DNA from 2 places in the Geobacillus sp. B4113_201601 genome. Region 1 is predicted to be linked to the other one. Evidence: riboswitches for the same ligand, from Rfam matches in the RefSeq annotation. Region 1 holds a riboswitch; the other holds the start of a gene.
What was found. Region 1 has a riboswitch for FMN ahead of ribD (bifunctional diaminohydroxyphosphoribosylaminopyrimidine deaminase/5-amino-6-(5-phosphoribosylamino)uracil reductase RibD). Riboswitches for the same ligand answer to the same signal wherever they lie in the genome.
Positions count from the first base shown of each region.

Region 2: linked by a shared signal. The riboswitch ahead of B4113_RS01555 (ECF transporter S component) and the one ahead of ribD (bifunctional diaminohydroxyphosphoribosylaminopyrimidine deaminase/5-amino-6-(5-phosphoribosylamino)uracil reductase RibD) in region 1 are both predicted to bind FMN.

Region 1 is NZ_LQYX01000099.1:31,524-40,936, reverse strand. Features, by position in the region: gene spoVAD (stage V sporulation protein AD) at 1-930, shown strand, start outside; gene B4113_RS14160 (SpoVA/SpoVAEb family sporulation membrane protein) at 932-1,282, shown strand; gene B4113_RS14155 (stage V sporulation protein AE) at 1,288-1,896, shown strand; gene B4113_RS14150 (spore germination protein) at 1,847-3,322, shown strand; gene lysA (diaminopimelate decarboxylase) at 3,625-4,944, shown strand; gene B4113_RS14140 (DUF1002 domain-containing protein) at 5,012-5,902, opposite strand; gene B4113_RS14135 (peptidylprolyl isomerase) at 6,040-6,480, shown strand; gene B4113_RS21020 (hypothetical protein) at 6,467-6,595, shown strand; FMN riboswitch at 6,640-6,773, shown strand; gene ribD (bifunctional diaminohydroxyphosphoribosylaminopyrimidine deaminase/5-amino-6-(5-phosphoribosylamino)uracil reductase RibD) at 6,985-8,085, shown strand; gene ribE (riboflavin synthase) at 8,085-8,732, shown strand; gene B4113_RS14120 (bifunctional 3,4-dihydroxy-2-butanone-4-phosphate synthase/GTP cyclohydrolase II) at 8,760-9,413, shown strand, end outside.
Region 2 is NZ_LQYX01000007.1:70,073-79,485, forward strand. Features, by position in the region: gene B4113_RS01550 (threonine synthase) at 1-925, shown strand, start outside; FMN riboswitch at 1,020-1,152, shown strand; gene B4113_RS01555 (ECF transporter S component) at 1,307-1,891, shown strand; gene B4113_RS01560 (sulfite oxidase-like oxidoreductase) at 1,969-2,586, opposite strand; gene B4113_RS01565 (DUF969 domain-containing protein) at 3,131-3,817, shown strand; gene B4113_RS01570 (DUF979 domain-containing protein) at 3,818-4,777, shown strand; gene pcp (pyroglutamyl-peptidase I) at 4,810-5,457, shown strand; gene B4113_RS01580 (TetR/AcrR family transcriptional regulator) at 5,916-6,506, shown strand; gene B4113_RS01585 (tetratricopeptide repeat protein) at 6,614-6,928, shown strand; gene B4113_RS01590 (MMPL family transporter) at 7,026-9,278, shown strand; gene B4113_RS01595 (hypothetical protein) at 9,275-9,413, shown strand, end outside.

The sequences.
Region 1 (9,413 bases):
GATATTTGTTATCGCGACCTATATTGCGGGGAAAAGACGTGGGAGCTGGCCGAGCGGCGGCTGATGCGGGAGGCGGTCGGCCGCTGCTTGCAAAAGGCGGGCGTTTCCGCTGAAGAGGTCGATCTGTTTTTGGCCGGCGATTTGTTAAACCAACAGGCTACATCCAACTATGTCGCTCGCGAGCTGCCGATTCCGTTTTTATGTTTGTTTGGCGCCTGCTCCACTTCGATGCAGACGTTGGCCGCCGCCGCCGCGTTGGTTGCCGGCGGATTGGCCGATCGGGCGCTCACGGCGACAAGCAGTCATAACGCCACGGCTGAACGGCAGTTTCGCTATCCGACCGAACTCGGAGTGCAAAAGCCGAAAACGGCGACGTTTACGGTCACCGGCGCCGGCGCAGCGCTCATCGGGCGCACCCCGGGGCGCTGGCGCATCCGGGCGGCGACGATCGGCAAAGTGATCGATGCCGGGCTGACCAATCCGCTCGATATGGGAGCGGCGATGGCTCCGGCTGCGGCCGATACGATCGAGCAGCATTTCCGCGACTTAGGCGCATCGCCAAGCGATTACGACTTGATTGTCACCGGCGACTTGTCGCGCGTCGGCAGCGTCATCGTTCGGGAGCTGCTTGCCGAAGCGGGCTATGACGTCAGCGAGATGTACAACGATTGCGGGCTGATGATCTACCGGCCGGATCAAAAGGTGTTCGCCGGCGGCAGCGGCTGTGCGTGCTCGGCCGTTGTCACGTACGGCTATTTGCTTCATGAACTTGCCCGCGGTGCGTTTCGCCGTCTGTTTGTCGTCGCGACCGGGGCGCTGTTGAGCCAAACGATGGTGCAGCAAAAACAGTCGATCCCGGCTATCGCTCACGGTGTCGTCATCGAAGCGGCCGGGCAAGAGCCGGATGGGCCACGATCGGGGGGAATGTGAGATGGAATATGTCCGCGCGTTTTTGGCCGGCGGGCTTGTATGCGTCATCGCCCAGCTCCTGATCGACCGCGGCCGATGGACGCCGGCCGGGGTGGCCAGCCTGTTGGTCGTCCTCGGCGTCATCCTCGGGTTTGGCGGCGTATACGATCGATGGGTCGCTTCGGTCGGTGCGGGGGCGATGTTGCCGTTAAGCGGGTTGGGCTACGTTTTCGCGAAAGGCGTCATGGTCGGGCCGCCGCCAAGCGGACTTGTCGCGACCGGGGGAGCCGTCTTCCGCTTCGCTGGCGCGTTGCTCGCTTTTATGGTGGCGGGTTCGTTTGCCGCGGCGCTTATTTGCAAACCGAAAGGGTAGAGACGATGGAAAAACGACGGGTCATTTTAGTGACGGACGGAGACGAATTCGCCTGCCGAGCGATCGAACGGGTCGCCGCCGACGTCGGCGGCCGCTGCATCTCCTGCTCGCGAGGCAATCCGACCAAGTTGAGCGGCGAGGAGCTCGTCAAACTGATTTTGCAGACGCCGCACGATCCGGTGTTTGTGATGTTTGACGACTGTGGCGCCATCGGTGAGGGAGCGGGCGAAGAGGCGCTTCGCTATGTGGCGACGCACGAGCAAATCGAGGTGCTTGGCGCGCTGGCGGTTGCATCCAACACGCATCAGCACGAATGGACAAAGGTGCATGTGAGCATCGACCGCGACGGCGTGATGACCGAATACGGGGTCGATAAAGAAGGGATCCGCGATTTGGATGTGGGCCGCATCAACGGCGATACCGTCTACTGTCTTGACCAGCTGAACATCCCGCTGATTGTCGGCATCGGCGACATCGGAAAAATGGGGCGCCGCGACCGTGCCGAACATGGGGCACCCATTACGCGCAAAGCGGTTGAGTTGATTCTTGAAAGGAGTGGTGGCCATGGCGGAAAAAGAAAAAAAGAAGACGCCGATAGCGGGCAATCTCATTGACAATGCCAAGTTTTTGCAGGCGCGAATCGGCGTCGGCACAAGCTTTGATTTAGGCGTGCGAAAAATTCGTGTCTTAAACCGGGAAGTACATATTTATTACTGCAACGGTTTATGTGACACGCAATACATCATCGAATTATTGAAGCAAATCGTGCGCGTCAACGATGATGAACGGCAAGAATCGCAAGCGTGGAAAATCATTGAAAATCGGCTTGTCCATCAGCAAGTGAGCCCGGTGATGAGCCTCGATGAGGCCGTCGATAAGCTGCTTTCCGGGCTGATCATCGTCCTTGTCGAAGGGGAATCGACCGGGTTTGCGGTCGACGTCCGCAGCTATCCGGGCCGGCAGCCGCAGGAGCCGGACACAGAAAAAGTGGTGCGCGGCGCCCGCGACGGCTATGTCGAGAACATTATCGTCAATACGGCGCTCACCCGCCGACGCATCCGCGACGAGCGGCTGCGCTTTGAAATGTTGCAAGTCGGTGAGCGATCGAAAACAGACGTATGCATCGCCTATATTCAAGATATCGCCGACCCCGGGCTGGTTGAGCTGATCAAAAAAGAGCTTCAACAAATCCATGTTGATGGCTTGACCATGGGCGACAAAACGGTTGAAGAGTTTTTAGTCAAGCAAGGCTACAACCCCTATCCGCTCGTCCGGTACACGGAGCGGCCTGATGTGGCGGCGACGCATTTGCTTGAAGGGCATGTGCTCATTATGGTCGATACATCGCCAAGCGTCATCATTACGCCGACGACGTTTTTCCACCATGTCCAGCACGCCGAAGAGTATCGGCAGTCGCCGGGGGTCGGAACGTTTGTCCGCTGGGTGCGGTTTTTAGGCATTTTGTCGTCGCTGTTTCTGCTGCCGCTGTGGGTGCTGTTCGTTTTAGATCCGTCGCTGTTGCCGAAATCGTGGGCGTTTATCGGCCCGAACAAACAAACGAACATCCCGATTGTCGTGCAAATTTTGTTGGCCGATTTTGGGATCGAATTTCTGCGCATGGCCGCCATCCACACGCCGACGCCGCTCTCAACGGCTATGGGCTTAATCGCCGCCGTCCTCATCGGGCAAATCGCTATCGATGTCGGCTTGTTTGTGCCCGAAGTCATTTTGTACGTCGCGGTGGCCGCGATCGGCTCTTTTGCGACGCCGAGCTACGAATTGAGTGTCGCCAATAAAATTTCCCGGCTTGTTCTCGTTATTTTTGTCGCGCTGTTTCACGTGCCGGGGCTCGTCATCGGCACGACCGTTTATTTGCTTTGGCTCGTCAGCATTCGCTCGCTCAATACCCCGTATTTATGGCCGTTCATTCCGTTCGATCCGGCAGCGTTTATGCAAATTATCGTCCGCCGTTCCGCCGCCGGGGCGAAAGTGCGTCCGAGCATCGTCCATCCGCAGGACCGGCAAAAACAACCGACGTGATCCCGCGCCCCTTTACCCGGCGGCCGCTCCCGATGGCATGGATGGGCGGCCGCTTTTTCGCTGTTGGCGCTATTGCAACTTTTTTGTCATTATGATAACGTAATATTTGATATTTACCGCCTTTTCCGAGCGGTGAAGCGGACGTTCGTTTTGGTGCGAACGCGCCAACGGGCATGTCCGAATCGCAGCCTAGTGCGCGGCAGAGCCGGTTGCTCTGCGGTTTTGTTTTTTCAGGGTCGCTGTCGGCGGCCAACGGCTTTTGGCTTTTCGTGCGCCATTTTGATGAGGAATGAGGGATGGTCGTGTTTTTGCATGGAACAAGCCGCGTCAATGAAAAAGGACATTTGGAAATCGGCGGCGTCGATGTCGTCGAACTGGCTGAGACGTACGGCACGCCGCTTTACATTTATGATGTTGCCTTGATCCGCGCCCGGGCGCGCGCGTTTCAGGAAGCGTTCCGCCGCCATGGCGTGCGGGCGCAGGTCGCTTACGCCAGCAAGGCGTTTTCTTCCATCGCCATGGTGCAGCTCGCCGCCGAGGAAGGGCTGTCGCTTGACGTCGTGTCGGGCGGGGAATTGCATACAGCGCTTGTCGCCGGATTTCCGCCGGAGCGCATCCATTTTCACGGCAATAACAAAAGCCGGGAGGAGCTGGCGATGGCGCTCGAATCCGGCATCGGCTGCATCGTCGTCGACAATTTTTACGAGTTGGAGTTGATCGAAGAGCTGGCAGAGGCCTCCGGTCGAACGGTGCCGATTTTGCTGCGCGTCACGCCGGGAGTTGAAGCGCATACCCATGACTATATTTTAACAGGACAAGAGGACTCGAAGTTTGGTTTTGATTTGCACAATGGACAAGCTGATCAGGCGTTTCGGCGCGTGATGTCGGCGAAGGCGTTTCGGCTGTTGGGCGTCCATTGCCATATCGGCTCGCAAATTTTTGAAACCGCCGGATTTGTGCTCGCGACGCAAAAAGTGTTTGCCAAGCTGGCCGAGTGGAATCGCGAGCACCGTTTCGTCCCCGAAGTGGTCAACCTTGGCGGGGGATTCGGCATTCGCTATACCGAAGAGGATGATCCGATTCCCGTGGCGATGTACGTCGATTGCATCGTTGAGGAAGCGAAAAAACAAGCCCGCGAATACGGGCTGTCGCTTCCGGAAATTTGGATTGAGCCGGGGCGCTCGCTTGTCGGCGATGCCGGCACGACGATTTATACGATCGGCTCGCGCAAAGACGTGCCAAACGTCCGAACGTACGTGGCCGTTGATGGTGGCATGAGCGACAACATTCGCCCGGCGCTGTATGGGGCGAAATACGAAGCGATGCTCGCCAACCGGATGTGGGGAGAGCGGACGGAAGTCGTATCCATTGCCGGAAAGTGCTGCGAGTCAGGCGATATGCTCATTTGGGATTTGGCGCTCCCGGAAGCGAAACCGGGCGATTATTTAGCCGTTTTTTGCACGGGAGCGTACGGCTATTCGATGGCGAACAACTACAATCGCCTGCCGCGCCCGGCTGTCGTCTTTGTTGAAAACGGCGATGCCCAGCTCGTTGTGAAGCGGGAGACGTATGACGATTTGATTCAGTATGATTTGCCTTGGAAAACGAAAGTGAAAAAGTGAAGGCCGCCGGTTTGGGAAGCGGCCTTGACAACCGATCGGCGCCCGTTGTCCTTGCGGGCGCCGATTTTCATTGCTGATCTTGGCTGGAGTTCGAGGAAAATGCTGATTTAATCGCGTTCCAAATCTCTTTCAAGATGTCGATCACGTTTTGAATGAACGTTTTTCCTTCTTTCGACTGCAAAAACGCCGACAGCTGTTCTTTCGCTTTGCTCAGCTGGTCATTGACTTGATCCCAGTTGATATTGGCGTTTTGCATTTTATGAAGGAGAGACATAAGGCTGTTGATTTCATTCTCGCTCAGCGTAATGCCGAGGTCAGCGGCGATTTTTTCGATCAGAGCCCGCAAATCGGCATCCGTTTGCGGCGGATTGGCGGCCATTTCTTCTTTGATTTTTGCCAGCAAAGCGACCGCCTTGTCCGGACCGATCGAATCAGCCAGCTTCGCCGTTTGCACCATTTCCTCGTTCGCCACTTTTTTGACATCATCAGGGATGGCTTGGTCCGAGGAAATTTCATACGCCTTCATCAATCCGGTCAGCGCCGCGGTGCCGGAAACGGGAAACGGAGCGGTGATGTAAATGTCGGCGTCTTTCACCCCGGCGGTAATCAAGGCGTTCGTATACATCTCTTTCGTCACCCATGTGATGTTGTGGGTTTCAACACGCAGCCCTGAGCCGGGTTCGCGAATCGTGATCATGGACGAAGAAATGGCGCGCGTCCCGATTTGGGCTTTCGGGATGAGCCCGCCCAAATATTTATGCTCTTCGGCGTTCGAGACAGTGATCGTTTGCGCCCCGTCCGGCGCTTTCATTTCTTCAAGCACTTTTTGCTTTTGGTCGCTTGTTAAATTTTCGCCGAGCGTCACAATGACGTCGCCCGGTGCCGCATCGGCCGCGGCGATCGCCGGCAACATCAGCATGATAACCGCCAGCAGCGATGAAGCGATCATTCGTTTCACCTAGCTCGCCTCCTGTTCATGGAACATGCACCATCATTATATCGCATCCCCGCCGTTTTTGTCTTTGACTTTCTTTCTCCCAATCATCCATGGTATGATAGAAGCGATTGAGGCACAAGCAAAGGAGCGAAAGCATCATGGCGAAAAAAGGGTATATTTTGATGGAAAACGGCGGGAAAATTGAATTCGAACTGTTTCCGAATGAGGCGCCGGTGACGGTGGCCAATTTTGAAAAATTAGCGAATGAAGGATTTTATGACGGATTAACCTTCCACCGCGTCATCCCCGGGTTCGTCAGCCAAGGGGGCTGCCCGCGCGGCAACGGGACGGGCGATGCCGGCTATACGATTCCGTGCGAGACGGACAACAATCCGCACCGCCATGTCGCCGGGGCGATTTCGATGGCGCACCGCGGCCGCGACACCGGGAGCTGCCAGTTTTTCATCGTTCATGAGCCGCAGCCGCACCTCGATGGGATGCATACCGTCTTCGGCCAAGTAACGTCTGGGCTGGACGTTGTCAAGGCGATGAAAAACGGCGATGTGATGAAGGAAGTGAAAGTGTTTGACGAACAATAAGCGGCCGGCGGGGGACGATGAGCGGACAAGGCGCAACAACTGGCGGCTGTTTTTTCTATTGGTAGCGGCCAGCCTGTTATGGGGGGCGGCGTATTGGATTTGGATTGTCAAATGATGACGCTTGGAAGCTGACATGGTATAATAAAAACAGCATGGTGATGCATCCTTCGGGGCAGGGTGAAATTCCCGACCGGCGGTGATGAGGCGACGCGCCTCTCAGCCCGCGAGCCTGATTGGCACGATCCGGTGCGATTCCGGAGCCGACAGTATAGTCTGGATGGGAGAAGGATGGCGATGTGCGCATGGTGGCTGATGGCGCTGTGCCGAAAGCGGGCAGCCCTCGGCGGCCAACAGGGCAACGGTGTCTAGACGGCACGTGCAGCCATAGGAGGCGAACGAATGTTTTGTTCGCTGTTATGCGCATCATGACTCATTCTCTCGCATCCCAAAGCCCCGGAGTCGTTCCGGGGATTTTTATTTTTGCGAAAGAAAAAGGTGAAAGCCGTGTATCGAGACGAAGATTACATGCGCTTGGCGTTGAATGTCGCGAAAGCCGGCAGCGGACAAACATCGCCGAACCCGCTTGTCGGCGCGGTTGTCGTCAACGGCGGGGAAGTGGTCGGGCTTGGCGCCCATTTGAAAGCCGGACAGCCGCACGCCGAAGTGCATGCGATTCGTATGGCCGGCGACAAAGCGCGCGGCGCCACGGTGTATGTGACGCTGGAGCCGTGCAGCCATTACGGCAAAACGCCGCCGTGCGCCGATTTGCTTATCGAAGCCGGCGTCCGCCGCGTCGTCGTCGCCACGACCGATCCGAATCCGCTTGTGGCGGGAAAAGGAATTGACAAGCTGCGCCAAGCGGGCATTCACGTCGACGTTGGCATCTTAAAAGAAGAAGCGGATGAACTCAACCGGATGTTTTTCCATTCCATTGCGACAAAGACGCCGTTTGTGACGCTGAAATACGCGTGCAGCCTCGACGGCAAAATCGCGACGGCGACAGGGGAAAGCCAATGGATCACATCGAGCGCGGCCCGTGAGGATGTCCATCGTCTCCGCGCCCAGCATGACGCCATTTTGGTCGGCGTCAACACCGTGATCGCGGACAACCCAAAGCTCACCGTTCGCATCGGGGAACAGCGGAAAAACCCGCTGCGCATTATTTTGGACACCCGCTTGCGCACCCCGCTTGACGCCCACGTCGTCACCGACCGTGAGGCGGAGACGTGGATCATCGCCGGCCGAGGCGCCAGTCGGGAAAAAGCGGCGGCATACGAGCGTCGGGGCGTGCGCGTCGTGTCGCTGCCGACCGATCGAGTGGAGGTCGGCGATGTGCTTCGCTTGCTCGGCGAACAGAAGGTGATGTCGCTGTTTGTAGAAGGCGGTTCGCGCGTCCATGACAGCTTTCTCCGCGCGGGAGCGGTCAATGAAGTGGTGGCCTACATAGCCCCGAAGCTGATCGGCGGGCAGGATGCCCCTACGCCGATCGGCGGCCTCGGCTTCCCGCGTCTCGCCGAAGCGCTCGAGCTTGACATCCGGCGGGTCGAAAGGATCGGTCCGGACGTGAAAATCGCCGCTGTTCCGAAGCGAAAGGAGGAAGCGTGATGTTTACCGGCATCATCGAAGAGATCGGCACGATCGAGCGGATGAACGCAACCGGGGACGCCATCGTCATGGCCATCAGCGCCAAGCGGGTGCTTGAAGATGTGCAACTTGGCGACAGCATCGCTGTCAATGGCGTCTGTCTCACCGTCACATCGTTTGACGACCGCCGGTTTACGGTTGACATCATGCCGGAGACGGTGAAAGCGACGGCGCTGAAGACGCTAAAGCCCGGATCGAAGGTGAACTTGGAGCGGGCGATGGCGGCCAACGGGCGGTTTGGCGGCCATTTCGTCAGCGGGCACGTGGACGGCGTCGGACGCATCATTCGCCAGTGGCCGAAAGCGAACGCGGTTTATTATGAAATCGAAGTGCCGGCTTCACTGCGCGCGTATATGATGGAGAAAGGATCGGTGGCGGTCGATGGCACAAGTTTGACCATTTTCGGGTTGAGCGAGCGCACGTTCACCGTTTCGCTGATCCCTCATACACGGGCGGCCACCATTTTAGGTGAAAAGCGGCCCGGCGACCTCGTCAATATTGAGTGCGACATGATTGGCAAATATGTCGCCGCTTTTCTTGCCGCCAAAGCAGCGCCGCCAGCGCGCGGGTTGACGGTTGACTTTTTAGAGCAGCACGGGTACAAATAAGCCGGAAAAAGGGGGGGCACTGGGCTGATGTTTGATTCCATCGCAGCGGCGCTGACCGCGCTTGCCAACGGAGAAGTGATCATCGTCTGCGACGATGAAGACCGGGAAAACGAAGGGGATTTTGTCGCGCTGGCCGAAAAGGTGACGCCGGATATCATTAATTTTATGATTACGCACGGTCGCGGGCTCGTCTGCGTGCCGATCACGGAAGAGTTGGCGGAACGCCTCGGCTTAGAGCCGATGGTTGCCCATAACACCGATGCGCACGGCACGGCGTTTACGGTGAGCATCGACTACAAAACGACAACGACCGGCATTAGCGCTCATGAGCGGGCGGCGACGATTCAGGCGCTGCTTGACCCGAATGTCAAAGCGAGCGATTTCAAGCGGCCAGGCCATATTTTTCCGCTCATTGCGAAAAAAGGCGGCGTGCTGCGGCGCGCCGGCCATACGGAAGCGGCTGTTGACTTGGCCCGGCTGTGCGGGGCGGCGCCGGCCGGCGTCATCTGCGAAATCATTAAAGAAGACGGAACGATGGCGCGCGTTCCCGATTTGCGGCAGATGGCTGACCAGTTTGGCTTGAAGATGATCACGATCAAAGACTTGATCGCCTATCGGAGCGAGCGGGAAAAGCTTGTCAAGCGCGAAGTGGACATCTGGCTGCCGACCGAATTTGGCGAA
Region 2 (9,413 bases), on a different contig from region 1:
CATGAAAGACGAGGGGGTTATTCCAACAGGGACGTTTAAAGCCCGCGGGGCGGCGGTCGGAGTTTCCAAGGCGAAAGAACTGGGCGTCAAACAGCTCGCGATGCCGACCAACGGCAATGCGGGAGCGGCGTGGTCGCTGTACGCAGCGCGGGCGGGCATCCGCGCGACGGTCGTCATGCCGGTCGATGCGCCGGAACTGACGCGCAAAGAATGCGCCATCGCTGGGGCGGAGTTGTATTTCGTCAACGGCCTCATCAGCGACGCTGGGCAAATCGTGGCGAAAGCGATCCGCGAATACGGCTGGTACGATGCTTCTACATTAAAAGAACCGTACCGGATTGAAGGAAAGAAAACGATGGGGCTTGAGATCGCCGAGCAGTTCTCTTGGCAGCTTCCGGATGTCATTTTGTACCCGACCGGCGGCGGGGTCGGAATCATTGGCATTTACAAGGCGTTCAAAGAACTGAAAGCGCTTGGCTGGGTGAGCGGCAAGATGCCGCGGCTGGTCGCCGTGCAGGCTGAGCATTGCGCGCCGATCGTGAAGGCGTGGAACGAAAAAAAGCGCGAATCGGAGTTTTGGCCGAATTCCCATACGGTGGCATTTGGCATCAATGTCCCGAAAGCGCTCGGCGATTTCCTTGTGCTTGAGGCGGTGTATGAAACGGACGGCTGTGCGATTGCGATCAGCGATAAGGACATTTTAGCGGAACAGCGGGCGGTGGCGAAACTGGAAGGGGCGTTCATTTGTCCGGAAGGGGCGGCGGCGTTTGCGGCGGCCCGTAAGCTGCGCGAGAGCGGCTGGATTCGCGACAGGGAGACGGTCGTCGTACTCAACACGGGGACGGGATTGAAATACGCCAATTTGATTCAAGTCGCCCCGCCGGTGCTCGAGCCGGGGGATGAGCTGCCAAAGGAGAATGGATAAATTGGCGGAGTAGGATAACGTGGAAAAAAATGATAGACAAACGAAAAGAGGTATTGTATACTAAATTCATCGGAATAATAAAAATGAATAAACGATTCATCTTCGGGGCAGGGTGAAATTCCCGACCGGCGGTGATGAGGCGCTTGGCCTCTCAGCCCGCGAGCCGCAAGGCAGGATCCGGTGCGAGTCCGGAGCCGACAGTATAGTCTGGATGGGAGAAGATGAAGGTTTGCCGGCGTTTGGCGTCATTCGCCTGACGCTTCGTTGAGTTCGCCCTTTTTCTCCCTTACGCCCTTGGGTTTAAGGGAGTTTTTATTGGCGTCCCCGCTCGGCAGCCTTCTTCTTGTGAGGATGAATCACGAGAAGGAGAGGAGAACAAGCGTGAAATTCATCAACACCCGCACCTTTGTGGCTGTCGGGATTTTGAGCGCTGGTGCGTATTTGCTTATGATGCTCAATTTTCCGCTTCCACCGTTTCCGAACTTTTTGCTAGTCGATTTCAGCGACATCCCGGCCCTTTTCGCCGCGCTTTTGTATGGCCCGCTTGCCGGCGTGCTTGTGGAACTGCTGAAAAACGTGCTGAACTATGTTCTCGTCGGCAGTGCCACCGGCGTTCCCATCGGACAGATCGCCAACTTCACGGCCGGGGTGGCGTTCATTTTGCCTGTTTCCTTTATTTATCGAAAAGCGGCATCGAAAAAAGGCATGCTGCTTGGACTGGCGGCGGGAACAGCGACAATGGTTCTGATCATGAGCGTGCTGAACTACTACGTTTTTTTGCCGGCGTATACGCTTTTTCTCGGCGCTCCGGCGATGAGTGCGCCGGAAACAAAAGCATTGGTCATTTCTGCGATTTTGCCGTTTAACGCGGCAAAAGGAGTGCTTATGGCGGTTGTGTTTATGCTTCTCTTTTTGCGCCTTCGCCCGTGGCTACAAAAACAGGCTGCCGCACGCCGGGCAGCATAGCGAAAAAACGAGGGGTTCTGTTCCAACCCCTCGTTTTTTCATTTCTGCTGTCGATGAGTGGGGAGATTCGATTCTCTTCACCAAAACCGAAACTTGGATACCGATTCGGCGAACCGCTCTTCTTTAAACGGATTGGCGGTCATCGAATACCCGCGCTCTTCCCAGTAGCCCGGCTCGTCCTTTTTCATGAAGCGGATGCCGGACGCCCATTTCGCCCCTTTCCATAAGTAAAACGTCGCCGGCGGAATAAAGCGGAGCGGATAGCCGTGCTTCGGCGAGATGTCTTGCCAATCGTGATGCTTGTCTTTCCAGCGGTAGACAAACAGTGCATCATCGCCCATCAACGCGTCAAGCGGCAAGTTCGCCGAATAGCCAAACCGGTCGCCGTTTAAGTAGCCGTAAATTTTCACGTATTTGACATCGGGATGCAGCTCCACAAAACGCAAAAATTCGCGGAAGGCGATGCCTTCGAACGTCGTGTCGAATTTCGACCACGTCGTTACGCAGTGCATATCCACGGTCGAAATCGTCTTCGGCAGCCGCATCACTTCCTCATATGACAGCGACACTTCCTCTTTCACGTCACCGAACAGCCGAAAATTCCACGTCGCTTCATCAAATAAGTATACGTCTCCTTCGTGCAAAATCGGCCATTTTTCCGTTTCAAATTGGCCGGGAGGGAGTTGTTTCGACATAAGCAGCCACTCCTTTATGATTGATGGTCGAACATCGGCGCAAGGGAGGCGAACAGACGTCATTTTCCTTTGGTGCGGCCATTGCCGACCGCCGAGTGAGCCGAGGATCATGCTCATCGGTTTTGTCGGCCGGCATGACATCCGTTGTTTTTCGGTGGCAACGGCTTCTCCCCGCATCGAGCATCAAGGCTGGAAGATCCAACGTAGTTCTCCCTGTTTTTCCATTATATCATAATCCGAAAGAAAGGATGGGCGCTTCCGTTTTTCTGACGTCGAGGAAGCGGAGGTTGGCCAACGTAAGGATGGGGAAAGGAATGGCGGAGTCATTTTGCCATGAAGCCAAGTTGGATACGGAACATTTTTGTCAATATTTATTGATTTTCTACTTTTCCTAATTATATAATGATAATAACAAATTTGAAACAGCTGTTCCGAATTTCGGAACAAAGGTGGGAGGGAGAGGCTGGCGAAGAAAGGGAAGGCAAAGGTGTGATGAGAGCATGGACAGCGAAATCAGTTACGTCGAAGGGGGAAAAAGAAGAACATGGTGCTTATTGGTGTTGCGATCGTGATCATCGGTTTTATCATTCGCATCAATCCGCTGCTTGTTGTCACTTTGTCTGGATTGGCAACAGGACTCTTCGCCCATCAATCGCTCTATGAGATTATTGAACAATTTGGAAAGGCGTTTACAACCAATCGATATATGGCAGTGTTCATCGCCACTTTGCCTGTCATTGGTCTTTTGGAACGGTTTGGATTGCGCGAACAGGCCGAACATGTAGTGTCAAACATCAAGGCGGCGACAACCGGACGCATTTTGACCGCGTACTTAGTCATACGGGAAGCGGCTGCCGCGGCTGGACTCACTTCCTTGGGCGGACATGCCCAAATGGTTCGCCCACTTGTGGCTCCGATGGCAGAGGGGGCGGCCGAGGCGAAATACGGAACATTGCCGGATCGCGTCCGTGACGACATTCGCGCCCATGCGGCAGCCGTGGACAACATCGGACTGTTTTTCGGCGAAGATGTGTTCATTGCGATCGGGGCGATTTTGTTGATGAAAGGATTTTTTGATCAAAACGGCATTCCGTCTGATCCGCTGCATATGGCGTTATGGGCGATCCCAACTGCCGTAGCTGCGTTGATCGTGCACAGCTTCCGCCTTCATCGGCTGGACCGCTCCCTTCACAAGCTTCTCCATCGGGAGAATGGAAAGGGGCGAGCATAAATGTGGCTGTCAATGGAAGCGGTTTACATATTCTTAGGAATCGTTGTCACGTTAGGAAGCGTCTGGACGTTTGCCGACCGAAGCAACCCGAAACGCCTCACATCCGGGCTGTTTTACTTGCTTTACGGTGTGACGTTATTGTTTGGCAGCGTCATCCCGCCTTTTTATACAGGGGTGCTAGTCCTCATCATGGTGGCTATTGTAGGATTCGGAGGATTGAAGCTGGGAAAATACGAAGAAGCATCCCCGGAAGAAAGGCAGCAACATCGCCAGCGTTTGAACAACCGCCTGTTCATCCCGGCGCTGTTGATCCCGATCTTGACTGTCATCGGTGTAACTTGGCTGAAAAATTTCAAAATCGGAGGCGCGTTCCTTCTCGATCCGAACAACTTTACTCTCGTATCATTGGGAGTGGCGACGTTCATGGCGTTGCTCATCAGCATGGCGATGACTCGGTCGACTCCGTTTGCAGCGGTCAAAGAATCGCGTCGGCTGCTTGAAACGATCGGTTGGGCCGCCCTTTTGCCGCAGATGTTGGCGACGTTAGGAACGATCTTTACAACAGCCGGGGTGGGTGCCGCTGTTTCCGAGTGGATCAGTACCATCATTCCGACTCATTCGCTGTTTTGGATTGTTGTGTCTTATTGCGTTGGCATGGCATTGTTTACCATGATCATGGGCAATGCTTTTGCCGCCTTCCCCGTTATGACCGCTGGAATCGCGGTCCCGCTGCTGATTCAACAATTTGGCGTCGACGCGAATCATGTCGCCGCTCTCGGGATGTTTTCCGGCTACTGCGGCACGTTGATGACGCCGATGGCAGCGAATTTCAACATCGTTCCCGCCGCTTTGCTTGATCTACGAGATCAACATCATGTCATTCGCGTGCAAGTGCCGACCGCGCTCATTCTTTTGGCGTTTAACATTGTGGCGATGTATGTGATCACGCTCATGGACTGATAAAGTCATGATCAAAAGGGGATGAAGATGCGATGAAAACCGTACTTGTGACCGGATTTGCGCCGTTTGGAGGAGAAACGGTGAATCCATCGCTAGAGGCGATCAAGCCATTCGCCGGTTGGAAAACCGATACGTATACGGTTGAGACAAGGGAGATTCCAACGGTATTTGGCAAAGCGATTGAGACGTTGTATGCCGCGATGGAAGACGTGGTTCCTGACCTTGTCATTTGCGTTGGTCAAGCGGGAGGACGGCCTGATCTTTCGATTGAAAGAGTGGCGCTCAATGTGAATGATGCGCGCATTCCGGATAATGAAGGCAATCAGCCGATTGACACGCCGATTGTTCCGAATGGTCCGGTCGGTTATTGGTCCACATTGCCGGTCAAGGCGATGGTCCATGAATTAAGACGACACGGTATACCGGCTTCCGTCTCGCATACGGCTGGAACGTTTGTGTGCAATCACCTGTTTTATGGACTCATGCACTATATCGCTGAGTCGCAACGGCCCATTCGAGGAGGGTTCATCCATATCCCGTATTTGCCGGAACAAGCCGCCCGTCATCCAGGGCAGCCGAGCATGGCGTTGGAAACGGTGGTGAAAGGATTGCGGATTGCGATCGACGTCGCATTCCGGCAGGAGGAAGATATCGCAACGAGCGAAGGATCGATCTGTTAAGGAAAGAGCAGCGAGCGCCGCATCGGAAACACGAACGGTGCTGTATCCTTCACCTCTCGGCATCAATCGGGCCAAGCAAAAGCGATCGCCATCGAGGGGGAAGGCGAAGCGGCCATCGCCACCGCGAACGTTTCGCCTATGCCTCCTGCTGTTCCAAGCGTGCGTTTCAGCGCCCGGCCTGATGGATCGTTGCGACGATGTGTTCTCCAGAGGGAAAGATCAACGCAAGGGATCAATCCGACAAGAGTATCCTAATTAAAACGAACGGTTCCGACCAACGCGGAGCCGTTCATTTTTTATCCTCAGGCGACAGCAGCAGGAATCATTTCCTTCCTCATTGCGCACACCGTAATAATATTAAGAAGATAAAATATCATGAAAATGTTAATAAAAAATATGTTGACAACATTTAAAAAAATTTTTTATTATATGGGTGACTAGTCACCCAAGGAGGTGAAATGAAAATAATAAATCAAAAAAGAAAAAAAGAAGAAATTATTGAAGTGGCTGCTAGAGAATTTGCAGAAAAAGGGTATGACGGCGCAAACATTAATGAAATTGCAATAATGGCTGGTATCGGAAAGGGAACAATCTATCTTTACTTCAAAACAAAAAAAGATCTTTATCTCGAAACTATTCGAGCAATTGTTGATAGGTTTAATGAGATGTCTGAGCAGATTGTTTCCATGGATTTAAATCCATTTGAAAAGCTTAAGCTTGTTATTGAGACGTTCTTCCAGCTGGAACGAGAAAGCATTTCCTACTTAAAGCTGTGGTCTCGACATCAATTCCAACATAATCCTGTCTTTCCTGAAGAAGTATCAAAAATTTTTAAAGACTTGCGGCAGCCATTATGCGAAATTATTGAGGAAGGTGTTGAGAAAGGAGAGTTTTCAACCCCTTACCCAACTGTCACAGGTTACTTTATCCTATCGTTAATCGTAATGCTAATGCCAAACCTTCAACGTCCGAATAGTGTACCTTTGGTTCAGGAGGAAGAACGCATACCCTTTATCTTAGATACTGTGCGAAAATTGTTACAGAAATAGGGAGGTTACTCCCTCTCTATGTTCTAACTAATTATGGGTGACCGGTCACCCGATAAAATGTAGGAGGGATAAGCATATGAAGTTTGACTCTGTAGAAGTTGCTCTAGATCTTTGGTGGGGATCCGAAAAAGGCTTTGGCCCAATATCAGCTAGCAATGCAATTGAATCCAGAGGAAATCTTTTTATATATGGGACTTGGACAATGTCAATTAAAACTTAACTTGATTGAAGATGCAAGAAAAACTTTCCTGCGTGTTCTTGAATTGCCTTCAATTTGTCCTGAGGGCTCTTCACCAAAAGTTGTACTTGATATTTTCATCACTTACCTGACTTATGCAACCAAGAAAGAACAGGAAACCAATCATGTTTTGCATACACTTGTGCAGAGAAGTGAACCGTCTGTCAAGTACATGTTGTGGTGATGAGCCGTCCTGAGGATGACAGAAGAAAGCTAGAAGCTATGGTACAGTTATTAAGAATTGAGCCTTACACAAAATTTGAAAGAGGGTTGATATATTCATGTTTTACTGGCTTGCAAAATGGGTGACTAGTCACCCAAAGAAAATTATATTCTTTTGGATTCTTTGTTTATTGTCATCTATTAGCTTTGCACTCAAATTACCGAACGTGTTGACCGCTGGAGGGTTTAATGATCCAAAGAGTGAATCAATGAAGGCTCAAAAAATCCTCGAGGAAAATTTTAGTAACCAGTATCCACAGCAATTACTCATTGTAATTAAGAGCAGTCGGTACACTGTCGATGACCCCAATTACGAAACAGCTGTAAAACGGATTGTGAGTGTCGTACGTCAGAACTCAAAGATAGAAAATATTGAAAGCTATTACGATCATAAAAATGATGCTTTTATAGGGAAAGATAAGCACAATACATTCCTAGTCCTTGGACTAAATATGAGTGAAGATGAAGCCGCTAACTTTGTTCCAGTATTAAGTAGACAACTAAAAGAGAAAGTAACGGGGTTAGATGACTACCAATGGTGGGTTACTGGCGGACCAGCGTTAAGTTATGCACTGAACGATGCAACGAAAAAAGATTTGTCTTTTGCTGAAATGATTGCATTTCCTGTAATGATTGTTATCTTATTACTGGTTTTCCGAACAGTAGCTTCTACTGTACTTCCGCTGTTGATGTCCGCGTTTGCGCTAGTGATTACGATGGCAATTGCGTATTTCTTTGCGAAAGATTATACGATGAATATACTTCTTCAAAATGCAGTGAGTATGATCGGATTAGGAGTAATTGTAGATTATGCATTGTTTATCATTAGCCGTTATCGTCAGGAGTTAGAACATCACAGTACTGTTGAAGCGGTGCAGCGAGCTATCGTTTCAGCTGGACGATCTGTTTTTTTCTCTGGAGCTACTGTTGCTATATCGCTTTCTTCATTGTTTTTGCCAAACATCATGATTTTTAACTCCATTGCACTTGGCGGTGTAATCGTGGTCACAATGGCAGTACTGGTGGCAATTACACTTTTGCCAGCTCTTCTAACTCTTATGGGACCACGTATTCATTGGGGAAGAATACCATTATTTAAAGAACGTAAGCCTTCTAAATATTGGGAGAAAATTGCTGTACTCTTAATGAAACGTCCTGTTATTTTTTTAATTCCAAGTTTCATATTACTAAGTTTCATGGCCTATCCATCTTACAAGTTAAATATGCAGGTTCCTGTTGCTTCTGCTTCAATTCTTCCGGAACAAGATTCTGCTAGAAAAGGATTTGAAGTGTTAGCGGGGGACTTCGGTCAAGGAAATGTGTTTCCGATTCAAGTGGTCTTGAAGGCCAAGCATGGTACAGTACTATCAGATGATAATTTAAAAGCAATTGATCAGATTACGAACGATATTCAAAATTTCAATAATGTAGATAAAGTTGTTTCGTTAACAAACTGGAATATGGAATGGAAATTATCGAATTATCAACAGGCTTATAAAGCTTATGACAAACTTCCGGATTTCGTTAAAGACCAATTAAATAAACTGACTAATCATGATCGGGGGCATACAACGACGATATTGTTGGTATCACCGAAAACAGATGCTGACAGTAAAGCATCGCGCGAATTAGTTAGAAAAATACGGAATCTCTTAAAAGGAAATTCGACAAAAAATTTTGAATCTTATGTTGGAGGTCAATCAGCAATTGGAGTAGATTTTGATCAACGAATTTTCAACAATTTACCTATGATTATCGTTACGGTTTTTGTAATTTCTTTCGTGGTTTTGATAGTGTCTTTCCGATCAATTCTCCTTCCAGTAAAAGCGTTGGTATTAAACTCTCTCGTTACACTGGCTAGTATAGGAATGTTAGTAGCTGTTTTCCAACAGGGCAACTTCCGAGGAGCAATTAATTCTATTACTCCTGTTGTATTGTTTGCCGTTTTATTTGGTCTGTCTATGGATTATGAAGTTCTTATTATTAACCGAATTCGGGAGCTGAAAGACGAAGGGATTCCTACTATAGAAAGTATTGTAAAAGGTATTTCCGAAACCGCTGGTCTTGTTAATGGAGCAGCTGCCATTATGATTGCAGTGTTCGGTGCATTTGCTATGGTGAAAGTTGAAGTTGTCAAAGAACTGGGATTTGGTTTGGCAGTAGCTATTCTTTTAGATGCGACTGTGATTCGTTCTGTTCTAGTTCCTGCCCTAATGAGAGTACTTGGCGAAGCGAATTGGTGGTTACCGTTCCGCTTTGCCGTCCCGATTCATAACCGAAAAAATGTAGAAACTGAGGAGGGATTATCTTGATCTACGCAATTGGATTTCCTAATTTTCAAGGTATAACATCAATTGAGACTGACTTACCCGTTTTAAATAAGGGTGATGTGGTTGTAATTAATGTGCGGAACCGGTTCTTATTTAAGACCGGTTCTACCCCAACAT